Regions from separate parts of the Pseudomonas sp. GW821-FHT05H12 genome, predicted to be linked through region 3. Evidence: predicted binding sites of a transcription regulator. Region 3 holds the regulator's gene; each other region holds the start of a gene.
The links. The regulator FliA, encoded in region 3, starts transcription of late flagellar genes. The targets are predictions, from matches to a motif close to CTAAAGTTTNNNNNNNNNNNGCCGNTAA.
Positions count from the first base shown of each region.

Region 1 (6,596 bases), on a different contig from region 3:
AGGTAGTCCATCACCGCCGTCACGGCCGGCACCAGGTAGAACAGGCTGGTGACATTCACCAGGTTGCCCCGGGCGATCAGGCGGTACAGCAACAGCGTTGCCAGCAAAGACACCACCAACCCCATCCACAGCACCGGCACGAAAAAGCCCTTGCTGTGTTCAAAGTGGAACGGTTGGAACGGCACGAATACCGCGCACAACAGCAAGCCCGCCAGGTATTGCACCGGCAGTGTGCCCAGGGGGTTATCGGTGATGCGCTTTTGCATGATCGAACCAAAGGTCATGCTGGCCAGTGCCAACAGCCCGAACAGCATCCCTGCCAGAGACATGCCCGACATGCCGATGCCTTGGTAGACCACCATGATCAACCCCGCCAGGCCCAGCCCCAGGCCGAACATCCGGCGCCAGGAACGTTGGCGTTCCATCAGCACCACGGTGAGGATCGGTTGCACGCCCATGATGGTTGCCATCACGCCGGGCGTGACTTTGAGGTCGAGGGCCAGCAGGTAAAAAATCTGATAAGCCCCCAACAGCACCAATCCGGTTGCTGCCGCATACAGCAGGGGTTTGCCGGGGCGCGGCAACTTCAATTTGAGGACCGGCACCAGGATCACCAGGCCCGCAAGGGCGATGGCAAAGCGCATCAGCAGGAACGCAAAGGGTGACGCATGGGCCAAGCCCCACTTGGAGAAAATCGCCCCGCTGCTCCACAGCAGGACAAACAGGCTCGTCGAGGCCGCCGCGGCCACGGATTGTTTCGAAAGAACAGACATGGTTACCACCTGTCATCAGGCAAAAAAAGCCGATTCAGCAGACGCTGAAATGCATTAGGTTTTTTTCAGGCGGGCAGACGGGAACAGCAGAGCTGATCAGCCCGAAATGCCAACACCCGGCGGTGATACGACTGCGTACACCGGCGTGCTACTGACAGGAGGGGGGTAGTGACTGATCTGCGCAGGCTGCTTTTCCCCGCACGGCACGACCACAGCGTTGACCGCTGAATCGACTACCGCTATGCGCTGGAAAGCTGGCATGTGCTGATCTTTTTGAAGGGAGGGATGCCGACCGACTATAACCAGCCGCAAACATATTTTGCAATAACTCCTCCGGGTCTTTTTGCGTGGAGGAGTTTTCATGCGGCGGCAAAACACCGGTCGCTATAATGCCGCCGGTTTTTTCCAAGGATTTCACATGATCGCTCTGCCCTGGCTGTACCTGGTGCTTCTCTCCATTGGCTACTCAGTGGCTTTGATCTACGGGCAACTGGGCCTGCTCGCGGCCGTCTCGGTCGGCCTGTTGCTGATCGCCGGCTACGCGGTGCGCCAGCAACGCACGCCCTGGGCGCGCTACCTCGGCCACGGTTTGTTCATCGTCCTGGCGCTGGGCCTGGCGATGCACTGGTTGCCGGGTTTCTACAACGGGCGCGGCATCGACCCGCAACGGTTGACCCCGGACGCCGTGCCGTTCTCGATGTACCTGAACCAGGACAAACCCCTGATCGGTTTCTGGCTGCTGCTGGCCTGCCCGTGGATCGTTGCGCGACGGACGTTGCGGCTGTCGATTTGCGTGGCGGCACTGGCGTTGGCCCTGACGGCTGTTGCAGCGCTAGGCGGGGCGGCGTTGCTGGGGATTATCAGTTGGGCACCAAAGTGGCCGGAACAGGCGTGGTTATGGGTGTTGAACAACCTGTTGCTGGTGACTTTGGTGGAAGAGGCACTGTTTCGCGGTTACATCCAGGGCGGCTTGAGCCAACGTTTCAAACACCTGCCGTATGGGGAGAACCTCGCACTCTTGCTCGCCTCACTGCTGTTCGGCCTGGCGCACCTCGGCGCGGGCTGGCATTGGGTGCTGCTGGCGAGCATCGCCGGGGTCGGTTATGGCCTGGCGTACCGGTTTGGCGGGCTGGGTGCAGCGATTGCCACGCATTTTGGCTTGAATCTGCTTCACTTCGGGTTGTTTACCTACCCAATGCTGGCCGGCTGATTGCCCTCTGTAGGAGCGAGCTTGCTCGCGAAAAGCCCGTGAACGCCGCGTTTAACCATAAACCCTGCGTTATCGTTGGCGACCTTCGCGGGCAAGCCCGCTCCTACAGGGGTTATGTACCCAATGCTGGCCAGTCGATTGTTGCAAAAATAAGTTAAATAAACGCCTGACCCTGCCGATACCCCTTGAAAGCCTTGCGGATTGAACAATCATGCGTAATAACCAACCCGTTACCCAGCGCGAACGTACCTTCCCCGCTCAGCAACGGTTGATCTCCACCACAGATGCCAAGGGTGTCATCACTTACTGCAACGACGCGTTTGTCGAAATCAGTGGGTTCACCCGTGACGAGCTGATTCGTGCCCCGCACAATCTGGTGCGTCACCCGGACGTTCCGGCGGCTGTGTTCGCGCACATGTGGTCGACGCTCAAACAAGGCTTGCCATGGATGGGCATTGTCAAGAATCGCTGCAAGAGCGGTGATCACTATTGGGTTAACGCCTATGTGACCCCCGTTTTCGACGGCAACCAGGTGATCGGCTACGAATCGGTGCGCATCAAGCCCACCGCCGAGCAGATCCGCCGGGCCGAAGCGCTCTACCAACGCATCAACCAAGGCAAGTCTGCCGTTCCCCAGCGGGACAAGTGGCTGCCGGTGCTGCAGGACTGGCTGCCGTTTATCCTGGTTAGCCAATTGAGCTTCATGATCGGCGCGTCGCTGAATTCCCATTGGGGCTTCGCCCTGGCGGCAGGGTTGTCGGTGCCGTTGGGCCTGCTGGGCCTGAGCTGGCAGCAGCGCGGCCTCAAGCGCTTGTTGCGCTTGGCCGAGCAGACCACCTCCGACCCGTTGATCGCACAGATGTACACCGACAGCCGTGGCGCACAAGCGCGCCTGGAGATGTCGATCCTCAGCCAGGAAGCACGCCTGAAGACCTGCCTCACACGCTTGCAGGACACGGCCGAGCACCTGAACGATCAAGCCGCGCAGTCCAACACCCTGGCGCACAACAGCTCCAGCGGCCTGGAGCGCCAGCGCGTGGAAACCGAGCAAGTGGCCACCGCCGTCAACCAGATGGCCGCGACCACCCAGGAAGTCGCCAGCCACGTACAGCGCACAGCCGATGCGACCCAGGAGGCCAACCGCCTCACCGGTCGAGGTCGCGATATCGCCGGGGAAACCCGCGAGGCGATTCAGCGCCTGTCCGTTGCCGTGGGTGAAACGGGCGTGACCGTCACCCAGCTGGCTAAAGACAGCGATGAGATCGGCGGCGTGGTCGATGTGATCAAAGGCATTGCCGACCAGACCAACCTGCTGGCACTGAACGCGGCTATTGAAGCGGCCCGTGCAGGTGAGATGGGCCGTGGTTTTGCGGTGGTGGCGGACGAAGTGCGCCAACTGGCGCAGCGCACCGCCGAATCCACCGGTCAGATCCACGCCCTGATCGCCAAGCTGCAGCAGACCGCCGCCGCCGCCGTGCAAACCATGGACGCCGGGCATCGCCAGGCCGAAGAAGGTGTGGCGCGGGTGATGGAAGCGGACCAGGCATTGGTGGGCATCAGTGAAGCAGTGGCGCATATCACCGACATGACCACCCAGATCGCGGCAGCGACCGAAGAGCAAAGCTCGGTGGCCGAAGAGATCAGCCGCAACATCAGCACCATTGCGCTGTTGGCGGACCAGACGTCGGAGCAGGCGTTGAACTCGGCGCAGTTGAGTGAAGAGCTGACCCATACCGCCAATACCCAGTATTCGCTGGTAGAGCGTTTCAACCGGTAAACCGCTATCGCCGGCAAGCCGGCTCCTACAGGGGTTACGTAAACCTTGTAGGAGCCGGCTTGCCGGCGATGACGGCCTAAAGGACAGCGAGAAACCCAGCCACTTTCACCGCCGCGGCCTCCAGGTGCTGCTCATGACTAAACCCCGACGCCTTCAACGGCTTCAAGTCATGATCCCCCGCCACCCGCCACATCACCTCGATACTCGGCGACAGCTCATACCCTTCCACCGCCGCCCGATTGCCCAGGGCATCCCGCTCACCCTGCACAATCAAAGTACGCGTCTTCAGCGCCACCAGATGCTCGACCCGTGGTTTCTCCGGTTTACCCACGGCATAAAACGGATACCCCAGGCACACCAACCCATCGGCACCCAACTCATCCGCCAACAAACTGGCCATGCGCCCGCCCATGGACTTGCCGCCAATCGCCAGTTTCCCAGCGACATGACGTCGCACCTGCGCATACACCTCACGCCAGGCGTCCAGCAGTTTCGGCGCCGGATTCGGTGGGCGCTTGCCGCCGTCCACACGGCGCTGGGCCATGTAGGGAAATTCGAAGCGAACCACGTTGACGCCATGCCCGGCAAGGCGTGCAGCCATGTCGTTCATGAAGGATGAGTCCATCGGCGCGCCGGCGCCGTGCGCCAAAATCAGCGTCACAGGCTCGCGTCCCGCAACGGGCGGGGCGACATCCCACAACCACCCGTGTTCCCGCACACACTGCGCCCATTGATCCCCGTCAATACTGGCCTTGTGCTCTTCTCCCATGCTTGCCTCGCTTTTTAGTCTGCCTATAACTCCAACCCAAGTGCCGCATCTGCTTGGGTTGAACCGTGGATGGGGAACCATGAACACTACTTTAAGTACCGCCTATAACTACAAGGTGGTCCGCCAATTCGCCATTATGACGGTGGTGTGGGGCATCGTCGGCATGGGGCTCGGGGTTTTTCTCGCTGCCCAATTGGTCTGGCCTGCACTCAACTTCGATCTGCCGTGGACCAGCTTCGGCCGCCTGCGTCCGTTGCACACCAACGCGGTGATCTTCGCCTTCGGTGGCTGCGCGCTGTTCGCCAGCTCCTTCTACTCGGTGCAACGCACCTGCCAGACCCAGTTGTTCGCGCCGAAGATCGCCGCGTTCTGCTTCTGGGGCTGGCAACTGGTCATCCTGTTGGCCGCGATCACCTTGCCACTGGGCTACACCAGCTCCAAAGAATACGCCGAGCTGGAATGGCCGATCGACATCCTGATCACCATCGTCTGGGTGGCCTACGCCATTGTGTTCTTCGGCACGGTGATGAAGCGCACCACCAAGCACATCTACGTCGGCAACTGGTTCTTCGGTGCGTTCATCATCACCGTGGCCATCCTGCATATCGTCAATAACCTGGAAATCCCGGTCAGCCTGACCAAGTCCTACTCCCTCTACGGCGGTGCGACGGATGCCATGGTGCAGTGGTGGTACGGGCACAACGCGGTAGGCTTTTTCCTCACCGCCGGTTTCCTGGGGATGATGTACTACTTCGTGCCCAAGCAGGCCGAGCGCCCGGTGTACTCCTATCGCTTGTCCATCGTGCACTTCTGGGCGCTGATCACCCTGTACATCTGGGCCGGCCCGCACCACCTGCACTACACCGCGCTGCCGGACTGGGCGCAGTCCCTGGGCATGGTGATGTCGCTGGTACTGCTGGCACCGAGCTGGGGCGGCATGATCAACGGCATGATGACCCTGTCGGGCGCCTGGCATAAGTTGCGCAGCGACCCAATCCTGCGCTTCCTCGTGGTGTCCCTGGCCTTCTACGGCATGTCGACCTTCGAAGGCCCGATGATGGCGATCAAGACCGTCAACGCCCTCTCCCACTACACCGACTGGACCATCGGCCACGTACACGCCGGCGCCCTCGGCTGGGTGGCGATGATCTCCATCGGCGCGCTGTACCACATGATCCCCAAAGTCTTCGGGCGCGAGCAGATGTACAGCCTCGGCCTGATCAACGCGCACTTCTGGCTGGCCACCATCGGCACCGTGCTCTACATCGCCTCGATGTGGGTCAACGGCATCGCCCAGGGCCTGATGTGGCGTGCGGTCAACGAAGACGGCACCTTGACCTACTCCTTCGTCGAAACCCTGGTGGCCAGCCACCCAGGCTTTATCGTGCGGCTGGTGGGCGGCGCCATCTTCCTCAGCGGCATGTTCCTGATGGCTTACAACACGTGGCGCACCGTGCGTTCGGCGCAACCGGCCGAAGTCACCGCTGCAGCGCAGCTGGCCTGAGGAGTCTGTGATGAAACACGAAACGATTGAAAAGAACGTCGGCCTGTTGATGCTGCTGATGGTGCTCGCCGTGAGCATCGGCGGCCTGACCCAGATCGTCCCGCTGTTCTTCCAGGACGTGACCAACAAGCCGGTGGAAGGCATGAAGCCCTACACCGCGTTGCAACTGGAAGGCCGCGACATCTACATCCGCGAAGGCTGCGTGCAGTGCCATTCGCAAATGATCCGCCCGTTCCGCGCCGAGACCGAGCGCTACGGCCACTACTCGGTGGCGGGCGAAAGCGTGTGGGACCACCCGTTCCTGTGGGGTTCCAAGCGCACCGGCCCGGACCTGGCCCGCGTCGGCGCACGCTACTCGGACGACTGGCACCGCGCCCACTTGTACAACCCGCGCAACGTGGTGCCCGAGTCGAAAATGCCGGCCTACCCGTGGCTGGTCACCGCCCCAGTCGACAGCAGCCACACCGAGACCAAGTTGAAAGTGATGCGCACCCTCGGCGTGCCGTACACCGACGACGACATCAGTGGCGCCGTGGCCAGCCTCAAAGGCAAGACCGAGATGG
Region 1 covers NZ_JBWKRS010000016.1:95,684-102,279, forward strand. Annotated here, with positions in the region: gene AC07SU_RS16130 (DMT family transporter) at 1-773, opposite strand, end outside; gene AC07SU_RS16135 (CPBP family glutamic-type intramembrane protease) at 1,192-1,983, shown strand; gene AC07SU_RS16140 (methyl-accepting chemotaxis protein) at 2,195-3,760, shown strand; gene AC07SU_RS16145 (alpha/beta family hydrolase) at 3,837-4,529, opposite strand; gene ccoN (cytochrome-c oxidase, cbb3-type subunit I) at 4,609-6,033, shown strand; gene ccoO (cytochrome-c oxidase, cbb3-type subunit II) at 6,044-6,596, shown strand, end outside.
Region 1: the regulator FliA is predicted to act here: its motif matches at 2,138-2,165, upstream of AC07SU_RS16140 (methyl-accepting chemotaxis protein).

Region 2 (6,596 bases), on a different contig from region 3:
CGTAGCGCCCCAGGGTCGCGGTGGTGCCGCCCGTGCCCGGGCTGGAGATCAACCAACTCGGTTCGGGGTAATGTTCGAATCGCATCTGCTGGAAGATCGACTCGGCGATGTTGTTGTTCGCCCGCCAGTCGGTCGCCCGCTCGGCGTAGGTGAACTGGTCCATGAAGTGACCGCCACTTTCCTTGGCCAGGCGTTCGGATTCGGCGTAGATCTGTGTCGGGTCCAATACCAAGTGGCTCTTGCCACCGTAAAAAGCAATCTGGGCGATCTTTTCCTGGGACGTGGTGGCCGGCATCACGGCGATAAACGGCAGGCCAAGCAGGCGCGCAAAGTAGGCTTCCGAGATTGCCGTGGAGCCACTGGACGCCTCGATCACCGGCGCACCTGGCTTCAGCCAGCCGTTGCACAGCGCATACAGAAACAGCGAGCGGGCCAGCCGATGCTTGAGGCTGCCGGTGGGGTGGCTGGACTCATCCTTGAAGTACAACTCGATACCCGGCAACCCCGGCAATGGCAAAGGGATCAGATGCGTGTCGGCGCTACGCTGAAAGTCCGCTTCAATAATGCGAATGGCTTCGCGGGCCCAGGTACGTTGGTCGCTCATAAGGTGAGTCTCTAAGGATTTCATCCACAATCTTAGGGGGTTTCCTACACTGCACACAGATACAGTGACGACTCAATTGGACACACAATTGCTAGGCTTTGGCGCAACGCCTCCCCGGGCCATCGCTTATAACAAATAAGAATATAACTTTTGTTTTAACAACTAACGGTACGGGTTAGGGTACCCACCTATTGAACCTGGATTGGAGAGCATCCCGTGCCTCTGCGTAGCACTTTCACCCGTTTCTTCCAGCTGGAAGCCGCCAGCGGTCTGTTGTTGATCGCTGCTGCCGCCCTGGCGCTGATCATCAACAACTCTCCGTTGTCGCACCTCTACAACGCCTTCCTCGACGTACCGGTGGTGGCCCAGGTGGGCGCCCTGAAAATCGCCAAGCCCGCCCTGCTGTGGATCAACGACGGCCTGATGGCGTTGTTCTTCCTGCTGATCGGCCTGGAGGTCAAACGCGAGCTGCTCGACGGTCACCTGTCCAAGCCTTCGCAAGTGGTGCTGCCCGGTGCCGCAGCCATCGGCGGCATGGTGGTACCCGCCTTGATCTACTGGGCGCTGAACAAAGGCAATTCAGCCGCACTGGCCGGCTGGGCGATCCCCATGGCCACGGACATCGCGTTCGCCCTGGGCGTACTGGCCCTGTTGGGCAAGCGCGTGCCGGTATCGCTGAAACTGTTCCTGATGACCCTGGCCATCATTGATGACCTGGGCGCGATCATCGTCATTGCCCTGTTCTATTCCACTGACCTGTCTGGTGCCTCGCTCGCCGGCGCAGCGGCGTGCCTGACTGCCTTGATCGCGATGAACCGCCTTGGCGTGATCAAGCTCGGCCCCTACCTGATCATCGGCCTGATCCTGTGGGTCTGCGTGCTCAAGAGTGGCGTGCACGCCACGCTGGCTGGCGTAACCCTGGCATTCTGCATCCCGATGCGCACCAAGAATGCCGAGCCTTCGCCGTTGTTGACCCTTGAACACGCCCTGCACCCCTGGGTGGCCTATGGCATCCTGCCGCTGTTCGCCTTCGCCAACGCCGGTGTCTCGCTGACCGGCGTCAGCCTGGACAGCTTCACCCACCACGTACCGATGGGCATCGCCGCCGGCCTGCTGATCGGCAAGACCGTCGGCGTGTTCGGCCTCACCTGGATAGCCGTGAAAACCGGCCTCTCCGCCCTGCCCTCGGGCGCCAACTGGGGCCAGGTCTTCGGCGTGGCGATCCTGTGTGGTATCGGCTTCACCATGAGCCTGTTCGTCGGCTCCCTGGCGTTTGTGCCGGGTGTCAGTGAGTTCGCCGGGGAAGACCGTATGGGCATCCTGACCGGTTCTATCCTGGCAGCGTGCATTGGGTATGCGGTCACGGCGATGGCGAGTCGCAAGAAAGCTTGAGCCTGCTCAGGAGCCGGACATCCGGCTCCTGAATTCCTCCAATTCCTTCCTGCCCCCCGGACGCGACCTACATCCCGGCCTTTCTGGTTGCCATAACGTCATGAGCCCGACTAACCCGTCGGGCTTCGTTATCTAGCAAACACAATTCAGCCAAGCCCCATGGCCTGAAAACGGAAGAGTTCCAGGGAGGAAAAATAAAGATGCAATATCACGATCCAGATTTGGAACACGATGAGGCAGTACGTTATCTAGCAACATCGGACGTGAATAAAGTGACAGAAGCCCTGATATCCATTGGGCTTAATGAGCTGAATGGAGAGTGGGCGGAGCACACTTGCCTCCAGTTCATCGACCATCCTGACGATAGCTTTTCGGCAGCGGCTATCGTAGCGATCGGTCACATAGCACGTCGATTCGGCGCGGTAGATATGGCGAAAATCACACCAGCGTTCGAACGAGCAAGACGCAGATCCCCCTCGTTGTCGGCTGCAGTGAATAACGCCATGGACGACATAGAAATGTTCACCTGAGGCCCAAAACACCTCACACAAGAAACCTCAACCGCTCACCCGGTTGAGGTTTTTCTTTTTCCGCTCCCCCCCCAACATGAAACTTGCCCTCCCGCCCCCGCGCACCCTAAAGACTTCACGCTCACCGCCGACTAGCTGGTGTGGTGCCACGACTGTCCTGGCCCAGGACGCCCGCCCGCCCCTGCTCCTCAACGCGTTTTCAGACCGAGCGTAAACCCCATGTTCCTGAGAAATATAAGAATCGCAGCCAGAGCCTTCATCGGCTTCGCCGCCATTGCGTCACTGAGTGTGTTTCTCGGCCTGTTTGCGCTCAAGCAGATCGGCGAAGTCCAGTCCCAGGCGGCCGACATCCAGAACAATTGGATGCAGCGCGTCAGGATCCTGGCCTTGGCCAACGCATCGCTCGACCGTTTCCGCCTGGGTGAAATGGCGCACATCCTGTCGTCCAGCGATGCCGACATGCAGACCTACGAAGACAAGTCCGCAGGTCGCCTCAAGGCGGTCAAGGAGCAGTTGACCCAGTACGCGGCGCTGTTGCGTACACCGGAGGAAAAATCACGGCTCGAGGTGTTCAACCAGAGCCTCGAGGCGTATGCGAAAAACCATACCGAGATGCTCAAGCGCTCGCGCTCAGGCGATAAAACCGGCGCGCGGGACTTTCTCAACAGCATTCGAGAAAGCTATGAGCAGATGACCAAGAACTTCGACCAACTGATCGACCTTGCCAACAAGGGCGCAGAACAGGCCGGCATGACGTCCGTCGGTGCTTACCAACATGCGGTGGGTGGTATCACGCTCGTGATCCTGTTGGTGAGTGGCGGCACGGTGCTGGTGGCCTGGTTGCTGACCCGCAGCATTACCGGCCCGATCATAGAGGCCGTACAGGTGGCAGAAACTATCGCAAAAGGCGATCTCACCCAGCCCATCAACCCGACCGGCAACGATGAAGCCACGCGCTTGCTCAGGGCCCAGGAGGTCATGCGCAACAACCTGGTACAGACCCTGCGGCAGATCACCGGCTCGTCCAGCCAACTGGCGGCGGCGGCCGAAGAGCTCAATGCCGTCACTGCCGAAGGTAGCCGTGACCTGCAGCAGCAACATGGCGAAATCGAACAGGCCGCTACTGCCGTCACCGAGATGACCACGGCGATTGAGGAAGTGGCGAGAAATGCGGCGTCCACCTCCGACCTGTCCCAGGAGTCGCGAAGCATTGCCTTGAAAGGCCAGCAACGCATGGTCGAAGCGCTGAACGCAATCCAGGCCCTGACCCGTGGTGTTGAACTCAGCTCCGGCCAAGTAGGCGGCCTTGCCGAGCAGGCCAAGGGGATCGGCAAGGTCCTCGATGTGATCCGCACGATTGCCGAGCAAACCAACCTGCTGGCGCTGAACGCAGCCATCGAAGCCGCGCGCGCGGGCGATGCGGGCCGCGGGTTTGCCGTGGTTGCCGATGAGGTACGAGCCCTGGCCCATCGCACCGCCCAGTCGACCCAGGTAATCGAACAGATGATCGGCAGCATCCAGACCAACACCGCCAGCACCGTCAACACCATGCTCGACAGCAGCACCATGACCGAGCAAACCCTGGCGCTGGCCGAACTGGCGCAGAAAGCGCTGGCGGATATCCTGGCGGCCAACGATGAGATCAATGACCGCAACCTGGTCATCACCACAGCGGCGGCTGAGCAAGCTGATGTGGCCCGGGCGGTTGACCGCAATTTGCTGAACATTCAGCAGTTGTCGGTTCAGTCTGCGGAAGGCTCGACCCAAACGACAGCTGCGTCGCAGTCCCTGGCAAGCCTGGCCCATGAGTTGAACACCCTGGTGAAGCACTTCCAGATCTGAGGGCAGCCTGAAAAACCAAAAAGCCGTCTCGGTTTAAACCGAGACGGCTCCACTTCTTAGACCCTACAGGTCATCGAAGCTGTCCCGCAGGAACACCCACACGTGGTACACACGCAAGGCGTTCACTACGAGGTTCCACGTACGTCGTGCAAACTTCGACATACTCGGCCCTCCAAATGTTGGGCCTTACCTCCAGCGTACTTACCGGAACATGCGCGCCTTCGGATGCTGTCATCGCGTCCTTTGAGGTGGCTGGGTTGATGGGCCACCCGCATCAATCCGGCACGGATTACTAGCCCGTGGCGGTTGGTCCGAAAACTTCGGCGTTGACCCAGTCAATCTGCAAAGTGACAAACGTGGAACGGCGTTGATACTAACGGGGCGCAGAGCCAAAGGTGTGACCAAGCGCTGTTGAATGCAGTGAATTGCGCTTAAAGTTTATTACCGTCTTTTGCAGAAAAATCCGGTAAAGGAAATCTCATAAATCATGCTCACCTCCCCTCAATGAGCCTTGCGTGACACTTTAAGCAGCATTAGTATCTCGCCCATGTCATCGCGTCCTGTGAGTATGCAAGCCCAACCAGAACTGGGATTGCAATAAAGAACCGCCCTACTAAGGCGGTTTTTTATTGCCTGCATTTTTAGTCCATACGAAAGCGCTTTCACTTCAACTCTAATGCTCAGCCAACCTTGCCCCACGTAATAAAAAAACCCCCAACCAGTCACCTGGTTGGGGGTTTTGTGTTTCTACAACCGACGCTTAGCGAGTCACGCGGCTGGTGCCGTTAACGGTCATGATGCGAACGCGGTCACCAATGCGGAAGATCTCGTTCTCTTCAACCGCTTGCACGTAGGCGCGCATGCTGCCGTCGTCTTCGCGAACGGTGATTTCAACGCCTTGGGTGCGGGTCAGGCCTTCTTCGGTGGCCGAGCCCAGCAGGCCGCCAGCGACGGCGCCGATCACGGCAGTGACAATGCTGCCACGACCGCCGCCGATGGCGCTGCCGCCAACGCCGCCGATGACTGCGCCAGCAGCGCCGCCGATTGGGGTCTTGGTGCCTTCGATTTTCACCGGACGCAGGGATTCAATGGTACCCATGCGAACGGTCTGTACACGACGCGCTTCGTCACGGGAGTACGAGTCGCCGGTCAGACTCGAGGCGCAGCCACCCAACAGCAACGACAGGGTGGTAAAGCAGGCAACTAGTAAAACGGACTTACGCATAGCATCAACTCCAAAGGACAGGTATTCATTAGACGCTGCGGCTTGGCGCCTGTCACGGCAAGCACGGCAGAAAATTGCTTTCATTCAGCCCTAGTACAGACTGCCCTTACCAGAAAACTCGACGAACGGTAGCACTCTCCTTGTACCAAGAAGTGTCACGCATACGCTTGCCGGTGGAGTTGTCCGCAATCAACAACCCGAAGCCTCTTGATAAAGACGCCGGGCCTGCGGACATTATTCAGGTGAGGTGACGAAAGGTGAGGCTCAGGGCGCCAGGCGCTCGCGTGTCCACTCGCCCGCTTGCAGGCGATAGTTCAGGCGGTCATGCAGGCGGCTGGCGCGGCCTTGCCAGAACTCGATGCGCTCAGGCAGCAAACGGTAGCCGCCCCAATGCTCGGGGCAATCGGGCTGGGTATCACTGAAACGCTGCTCGGTTGCCTTGAGCAAGTCCTGCAGTTCTTCACGGTCACGGATGACCTTGCTCTGCGGCGACGCCCAGGCCCCCAGGCGGCTGCCCAAGGGACGCACCTGGTAATACGCGTCCGACTCTTCAGGCGTGACCTTGACCACCCGCCCCTCGATACGCACCTGGCGCTCCAGGGTCGGCCAGAAGAAAGTCATGGCCGCGAAGGGCCGTGCCGCGAGCTGTTCACCCTTGGCACTCTGATAGTTGGTGAAGAAGGTAAAGCCCTGCGCATCCAGCCCCTTGAGCAACAGGATGCGACAGTGCGGGCGACCTTCGGGGTCGACCGTCGCCAGGGTCATGGCATTGGCTTCCACCGGTGGCTGCTCGGTTTTCACCGCATCGGCAAACCACTGGTGGAACAACGCAAACGGTTCATCCGGGGCCTGGGCCTCGCTCAAACCGTCCCGTGTGTAGTCACGGCGCATATCAGCCAGTGCCTGGGTCATGCGACTTTATCCTTGTGCTTCAACAGATCAGTTTTTCGCCTGGTCGTTCGCAGCCGGTGCAGCAGCCTTGGCTGGAGCCGGTTTCTTCGCG
Region 2 covers NZ_JBWKRS010000053.1:23,529-30,124, reverse strand. Annotated here, with positions in the region: gene AC07SU_RS28980 (PLP-dependent cysteine synthase family protein) at 1-604, opposite strand, end outside; gene nhaA (Na+/H+ antiporter NhaA) at 821-1,996, shown strand; gene AC07SU_RS28970 (hypothetical protein) at 2,197-2,526, shown strand; gene AC07SU_RS28965 (methyl-accepting chemotaxis protein) at 2,746-4,368, shown strand; gene AC07SU_RS28960 (outer membrane lipoprotein) at 5,129-5,593, opposite strand; gene pdxH (pyridoxamine 5'-phosphate oxidase) at 5,858-6,505, opposite strand; gene AC07SU_RS28950 (OmpA family protein) at 6,533-6,596, opposite strand, start outside.
Region 2: the regulator FliA is predicted to act here: its motif matches at 2,633-2,660, upstream of AC07SU_RS28965 (methyl-accepting chemotaxis protein).

Region 3 (6,596 bases):
CTGCAAGGCAGCAAGCCGCAACAGGCCAACCTGTGGCGCCGCCTGCAACGTATCGGCTTGTCCGGCCCGTTGTCCCGCGACCTGCTGGCCCTCACCGCCGAAGTCGAAGAGCCTCGCCAGGCCTGGCGCATGTTGCTGGCCCACCTGGCGCGCATGATCGTCACCCTGGAAATCGAGCCCCTGGAAGAGGGCGGTGTGATCGCTATGGTCGGCCCTGCCGGCATGGGCAAGACCACCACCCTGGCCAAACTGGCCGCGCGTTACGTGCTCAAGTACGGCGCGCAGAACATCGCGCTGGTGAGCATGGACAGCTACCGTATTGGTGCCCAGGAACAGCTCAAGACCCTGGGGCGTATCCTCAATGTGTCGGTGACCCACGTCGACCCGGGCCAGTCCCTGGCCAATGCCCTCGACCCCCTGTTGCGCAAGCGCGTGGTGTTGATCGATACCGCTGGCCTGCAAGCCAGCGACCCGGCGTTGCGCATGCAACTGGAAAGCCTGGCCGGGCGTGGCATCAAGTCGAAGAATTACCTGGTGCTTGCAACCACCAGCCAGAAACAGGTTCTTACCGCTGCGTATCACAGCTACAAGCGCTGCGGCCTGGCCGGTTGCATCCTGACTAAACTCGATGAAACGGCGAGTCTGGGCGAGGTGTTGAGCCTGGCCATCAGCCACGAATTGCCGGTTGCCTACCTGACCGACGGGCCGCGGATCCCGGATGATCTGCATCTGCCGCGCCGTCATCAGTTGGTCAGCCGTGCAGTCAGCGTGCAAATGCAAGAAGAGCCTAGCGAGGAAGCGATGGCCGACATGTTCGCTGACCTTTACCACAACCCGGCAAAACGGGTCGGTTGAGGGCAGCATGAACACCGTGAAATGTATCTACATCGATGGTCTGCAAGCGATTCACGCGGCCAAGCCATGTAGCCTGCGTCTAAGCAAGACAAGGTAAAGAAATAAAATGGGCAGCATGCATCCCGTACAGGTGATCGCGGTGACCGGCGGCAAAGGTGGCGTCGGGAAAACTAACGTGTCAGTGAATTTGTCCCTGGCCCTGGCAGAGCTTGGCCGTCGCGTCATGCTGCTGGATGCTGACCTGGGGTTGGCGAACGTCGACGTTCTGCTGGGGCTGACACCCAAACACACCCTCGCCGATGTGATCGAAGGCCGTTGTGAGCTGCGCGATGTGCTGCTCCAGGGCCCCGGTGGCATTCGGATCGTGCCGGCCGCCTCGGGCACCCAGAGCATGGTGCACCTGAGCCCGGCGCAGCATGCCGGCCTGATCCAGGCCTTCAGTGATATCGGCGACAACCTCGACGTGCTGGTGATCGACACCGCCGCCGGGATCGGCGAGTCCGTGGTCAGCTTCGTGCGCGCGGCGCAAGAAGTGCTGCTGGTGGTCTGCGATGAACCCACCTCGATCACCGACGCCTACGCCCTGATCAAACTGCTTAACCGTGACTACGGCATGAACCGCTTCCGCGTGCTGGCCAACATGGCCCAAAGCCCTCAGGAGGGGCGAAACCTGTTCGCCAAGTTGACCAAGGTCACGGATCGCTTCCTCGATGTCGCCTTACAATACGTCGGCGCAGTTCCTTATGACGAGTGTGTACGCAAGGCCGTGCAAAAGCAGCGTGCGGTCTATGAAGCGTTCCCTCGTTCGAAGTGCGCACTGGCGTTCAAGGCCATTGCCCAGAAGGTCGATACCTGGCCGTTGCCCGCCAACCCGCGGGGGCATCTGGAGTTTTTCGTCGAGCGATTGGTGCATCAGACGAGCGCAGGACCCGTGCTATGACAGCGACTGGCTACAACGCGTACAAGAAGTCTGCCCGTGACAGCCAGGGCGAGTTGATCGAGCGCTACGCGCCGTTGGTCAAGCGTATCGCCTATCACCTGCTGGCACGCCTGCCGGCCAGCGTCCAGGTCGAAGACCTGATCCAGGCCGGCATGATCGGCTTGCTCGAAGTGTCGACCAAATACGACGCGAGCAAGGGTGCAAGTTTTGAGACGTATGCGGGTATCCGTATCCGTGGCGCGATGCTCGACGAAGTGCGCAAAGGCGATTGGGCACCGCGTTCGGTGCACCGCAATACGCGCATGGTCAGTGATGCAATTCGCGCAATTGAAGCAAAAACCGGTCGTGACGCTAAAGATCATGAAGTTGCGGCCGAACTCCAATTGAGTCTCGATGATTACTACGGGATTTTGAACGATACCTTGGGCAGCCGCCTGTTCAGTTTCGACGACCTGTTGCAGGACGGCGAACACGAAGGGCTGCACGAGGACGGCGCGAGTGCACATCTCGAGCCGTCGCGTGACCTGGAAGATGAACGCTTCCAGGGCGCGTTGGCGGACGCGATCGCCAATTTGCCGGAGCGTGAGCGACTGGTGTTGGCGCTGTACTACGACGAAGAGCTGAACCTCAAGGAAATCGGTGAGGTCCTGGGGGTCAGCGAGTCGCGTGTCAGCCAGCTGCATAGCCAGTGCGCAGCCCGCTTGCGGGGGCGATTGGGAGAGTGGCGAGCGCGCTGACAGGCAGTGTGGGGACACTGCAGACGCTACCGTGAAAGCCCACGCTTTCGCGGGTTCGTACCGTGGTGCCCTGGGCAGTCCTTTTTGTGTAACGCCTGTTGATTGAAATGGCGCGTCCAGGTGCTGGGCGCGTTTAAGACTGCTTGGAGGTCGAATTGGACAAGAACATGAAAATCCTCATCGTTGATGACTTCTCAACGATGCGGCGGATCATAAAAAACCTGTTGCGTGACCTTGGGTTCACAAACACGGTCGAGGCGGATGACGGCATTACGGCAATTCCGATCCTCAACAGCGGGAGCATCGACTTTCTGGTAACCGACTGGAACATGCCGGGCATGACCGGTATCGATTTGCTGCGCCACGTGCGTGCTGATGAAAAACTGCGCAGCCTGCCTGTGCTGATGGTGACCGCCGAAGCCAAGCGTGAGCAGATCATCGAAGCCGCCCAAGCCGGGGTAAACGGTTACGTGGTCAAGCCATTCACTGCGCTGGCCTTGAAAGAGAAGATCGAGAAAATCTTCGAACGCATCGGTCATTGATGCTGCCACGGGGGAGCTATGGAGCATAAAGAAACGTCACAGGGAGACTTCGAGTCGACCCTGAAAAAGCATGCTCACCAGTTGGTCGACAGCCTTGAAAAAGGCCAGTTTGGCGACGCGGTGCAGTTAATCCATGAGCTCAACCAGACCCGTGACCGCGGCCTGTACCAGGAAGTGGGCAAGCTCACGCGCGAGCTGCACAGTGCGATCGTCAATTTCCAGATTGACCCGCACATGCCCCAGGCCGAAGAGATTTCGCAAATCACCGATGCCACCGAACGCCTGTCCTACGTGGTCAGGCTGACTGAGGCGGCGGCCAACCGCACCATGGACCTGGTGGAGAACGCCACGCCCCTGGTCAATGGAATGGCCAATGAAGCCCAGGCCCTCAGCGTTGACTGGGGCCGCTTCATGCGTCGGGAAGTGGGCGCGGAAGAGTTTCGTGAATTGGCGCGTCGGGTCGACGGCTTTTTGTCGCGCAGCGAGCAGGAAAACCGCACGGTTTCCAGCAACCTCAACGACATTCTGCTGGCCCAGGATTACCAGGACCTCACCGGCCAGGTGATCAAGCGTGTGACCCAATTGGTCACCGAAGTGGAAAGCAACTTGCTCAAATTGGTGCTTATGGCAGGCCAGGTTGATCGCTTTGCCGGTATCGAACATGACCGCGCAGCGATCCTCTCGGAAAAAGATCCACAAAAACATCTCGCCAAGGGTGAAGGTCCGCAGATTCATGCCGATAAACGTGAAGACGTTGTATCGGGTCAGGATGATGTTGATGACCTGTTATCCAGTTTAGGCTTCTAAGGAGCACCCACATGAGCTTCGGCGCCGATGAAGAAATCCTTCAGGATTTCCTTGTAGAGGCCGGCGAAATTTTAGAGCAACTGTCCGAACAACTGGTCGAGCTGGAAAGCCGGCCGGATGATGCGAACCTGCTCAATGCAATTTTTCGCGGTTTTCACACTGTAAAAGGGGGCGCCGGCTTCCTCCAGCTCCATGAGCTGGTGGAGTGCTGCCACATCGCCGAGAACGTGTTCGACATCCTGCGCAAGGGTGAGCGTCACGTTGACTCGGAATTGATGGACGTGATTCTCGAAGCACTGGATGCGGTCAACGGCATGTTCAGCGAAGTGCGCGACCGTGCACCGATTACTGCCGCCACTCCGGAACTGCTGGCCGCCCTGGCGCGGCTGGCAGAACCTGCCGACACCTCGGCCGCACCCGTTGCGGCTGCGGCGCCCGAGCCTGTGGTGGAAGCCGAGCCGGACGTGACGGACAGCGAGTTCGAACAGCTGCTCAACTCCCTCAGTGCCGTCAAGGCCGAGGCTGAGGCCCCGGCGGCTGCGGCGGCTGAAGTCGCGGCACCGACCAGCGAAGACATCACCGACGCAGAGTTCGAGTCACTGCTCGACCAATTGCATGGCAAAGGCCAGTTCGCGGCCGACGCCGTGGCGCCTGCCGCCGCGCCAGAAGCGCCGGCGGCCTCCGCCAACACCGACATTACCGACGACGAATTCGAAGCGTTGCTCGACCAACTGCACGGCAAGGGCACCTTTGTGGCCGACGCCTTGCCGGAAGTCGCTGCAACCGCCGCCGCGCCGGCCGATGACGGGCTGATTTCCGATCACGAGTTCGAGTCCCTGCTGGACGAATTGCACGGCAAAGGCAAGTTCTCCGAAGTGGCCCCGGCCGCTGCGGTAGCAACGGCCGCACCGGTAGCTGCCAAAGCCGCCGCGCCTGCTGCCAAGCCCGCTCCGGCCCCTGCGGCCGCTGCTGCACCTGCGCCTGCACGGGCGGCTGCCGCGCCGGTGGCCGACAAGCCGGCCAGTGAAGCCGAAACCACCGTACGGGTTGATACCGCACGCCTGGACGACATCATGAACATGGTCGGCGAACTGGTGTTGGTACGTAACCGCCTGGTGCGCCTGGGCCTGAGCAGCGGCGATGAAGCCATGCAAAAGGCCGTGTCGAACCTGGACGTAGTGACCGCCGACCTGCAGACCGCCGTGATGAAAACGCGGATGCAGCCGATCAAGAAAGTCTTCGGCCGCTTCCCGCGCCTGGTCCGCGACCTGGCACGCCAGCTCAAGAAAGAGATCAACCTGGAACTGGTGGGTGAAGAAACCGACCTCGACAAGAACCTGGTCGAGGCCCTGGCCGACCCGCTGGTCCACTTGGTGCGCAACGCTGTCGACCACGGCGTGGAAACCCCGGAAGAACGCGAAGCGTCGGGCAAATCGCGCAATGGCAAGGTGATCCTGGCCGCCGAGCAAGAAGGCGACCACATCCTGTTGTCGATCACCGATGACGGCAAGGGCATGGACCCGGCGATCCTGCGCAATATCGCGGTCAAGCGTGGCGTGATGGACAAGGATGCCGCCGACCGCCTGACCGACACCGAGTGCTACAACCTGATCTTCGCCCCGGGCTTCTCGACCAAGACCGAGATCTCCGACGTGTCCGGCCGTGGCGTGGGCATGGACGTGGTGAAGACCAAGATCAGCCAGCTCAACGGCTCGATCAACATTTACTCGACCAAGGGCCAGGGCTCGAAGATCGTGATCAAGGTGCCGTTGACCTTGGCGATCATGCCGACCCTGATGGTGATGCTGGGCAACCAGGCGTTCGCCTTCCCGCTGGTCAACGTCAACGAGATCTTCCACCTCGACCTGTCGCGCACCAACGTGGTGGACGGCCAGGAAGTGGTGATCGTGCGCGACAAGGCGTTGCCACTGTTCTACCTCAAGCGCTGGCTGGTGGCATCGGCCAAGCATGAAGAGCAGCGCGAAGGCCATGTGGTGATTCTCTCCGTGGGCACCCAGCGTATCGGCTTTGTGGTCGATCAACTGGTGGGCCAGGAAGAAGTGGTCATCAAGCCTTTGGGCAAAATGCTGCAGGGAACCCCGGGCATGTCGGGTGCGACCATCACCGGTGACGGCCGGATCGCGCTGATTCTCGATGTTCCGAGCATGCTCAAGCGTTACGCCGCTCGGCGTATTTGATTCTGGTGGGGCAGGGCGGTATTGCCCGCCCCGCCTAACGGAGTGTTTATGGCAGTCAAGGTCCTGGTGGTGGACGATTCGGGTTTCTTCCGCCGCCGCGTCTCGGAAATTCTTTCCGCCGACCCAACGATCCAGGTGGTCGGCACGGCCACCAACGGCAAAGAGGCGATTGATCAAGCCATTGCGTTGAAGCCGGACGTGATCACCATGGACTACGAGATGCCGATGATGGATGGCATCACCGCAGTTCGGCACATCATGCAGCGCTGCCCGACCCCGGTGTTGATGTTCTCCTCGCTGACCCACGAAGGCGCCCGGGTGACCCTGGATGCGCTGGACGCCGGCGCGGTGGACTTCCTGCCGAAGAACTTCGAAGACATCTCGCGCAACCCCGAGAAGGTCAAGCAGATGCTGTGCGAGAAGGTGCACAGCATTTCCCGCAGTAACCGTCGCAGCCTGTTCAGCACCCCCGCGCCTGCGCCAACCCCGGCTCCCGCAGCGGCCCCGACCAGCGCGT
Region 3 covers NZ_JBWKRS010000041.1:9,230-15,825, reverse strand. Annotated here, with positions in the region: gene flhF (flagellar biosynthesis GTPase FlhF) at 1-855, shown strand, start outside; gene fleN (flagellar synthesis regulator FleN) at 962-1,795, shown strand; gene fliA (RNA polymerase sigma factor FliA) at 1,792-2,532, shown strand; gene AC07SU_RS26625 (chemotaxis response regulator CheY) at 2,700-3,074, shown strand; gene AC07SU_RS26620 (protein phosphatase CheZ) at 3,093-3,881, shown strand; gene AC07SU_RS26615 (chemotaxis protein CheA) at 3,893-6,079, shown strand; gene AC07SU_RS26610 (protein-glutamate methylesterase/protein-glutamine glutaminase) at 6,128-6,596, shown strand, end outside.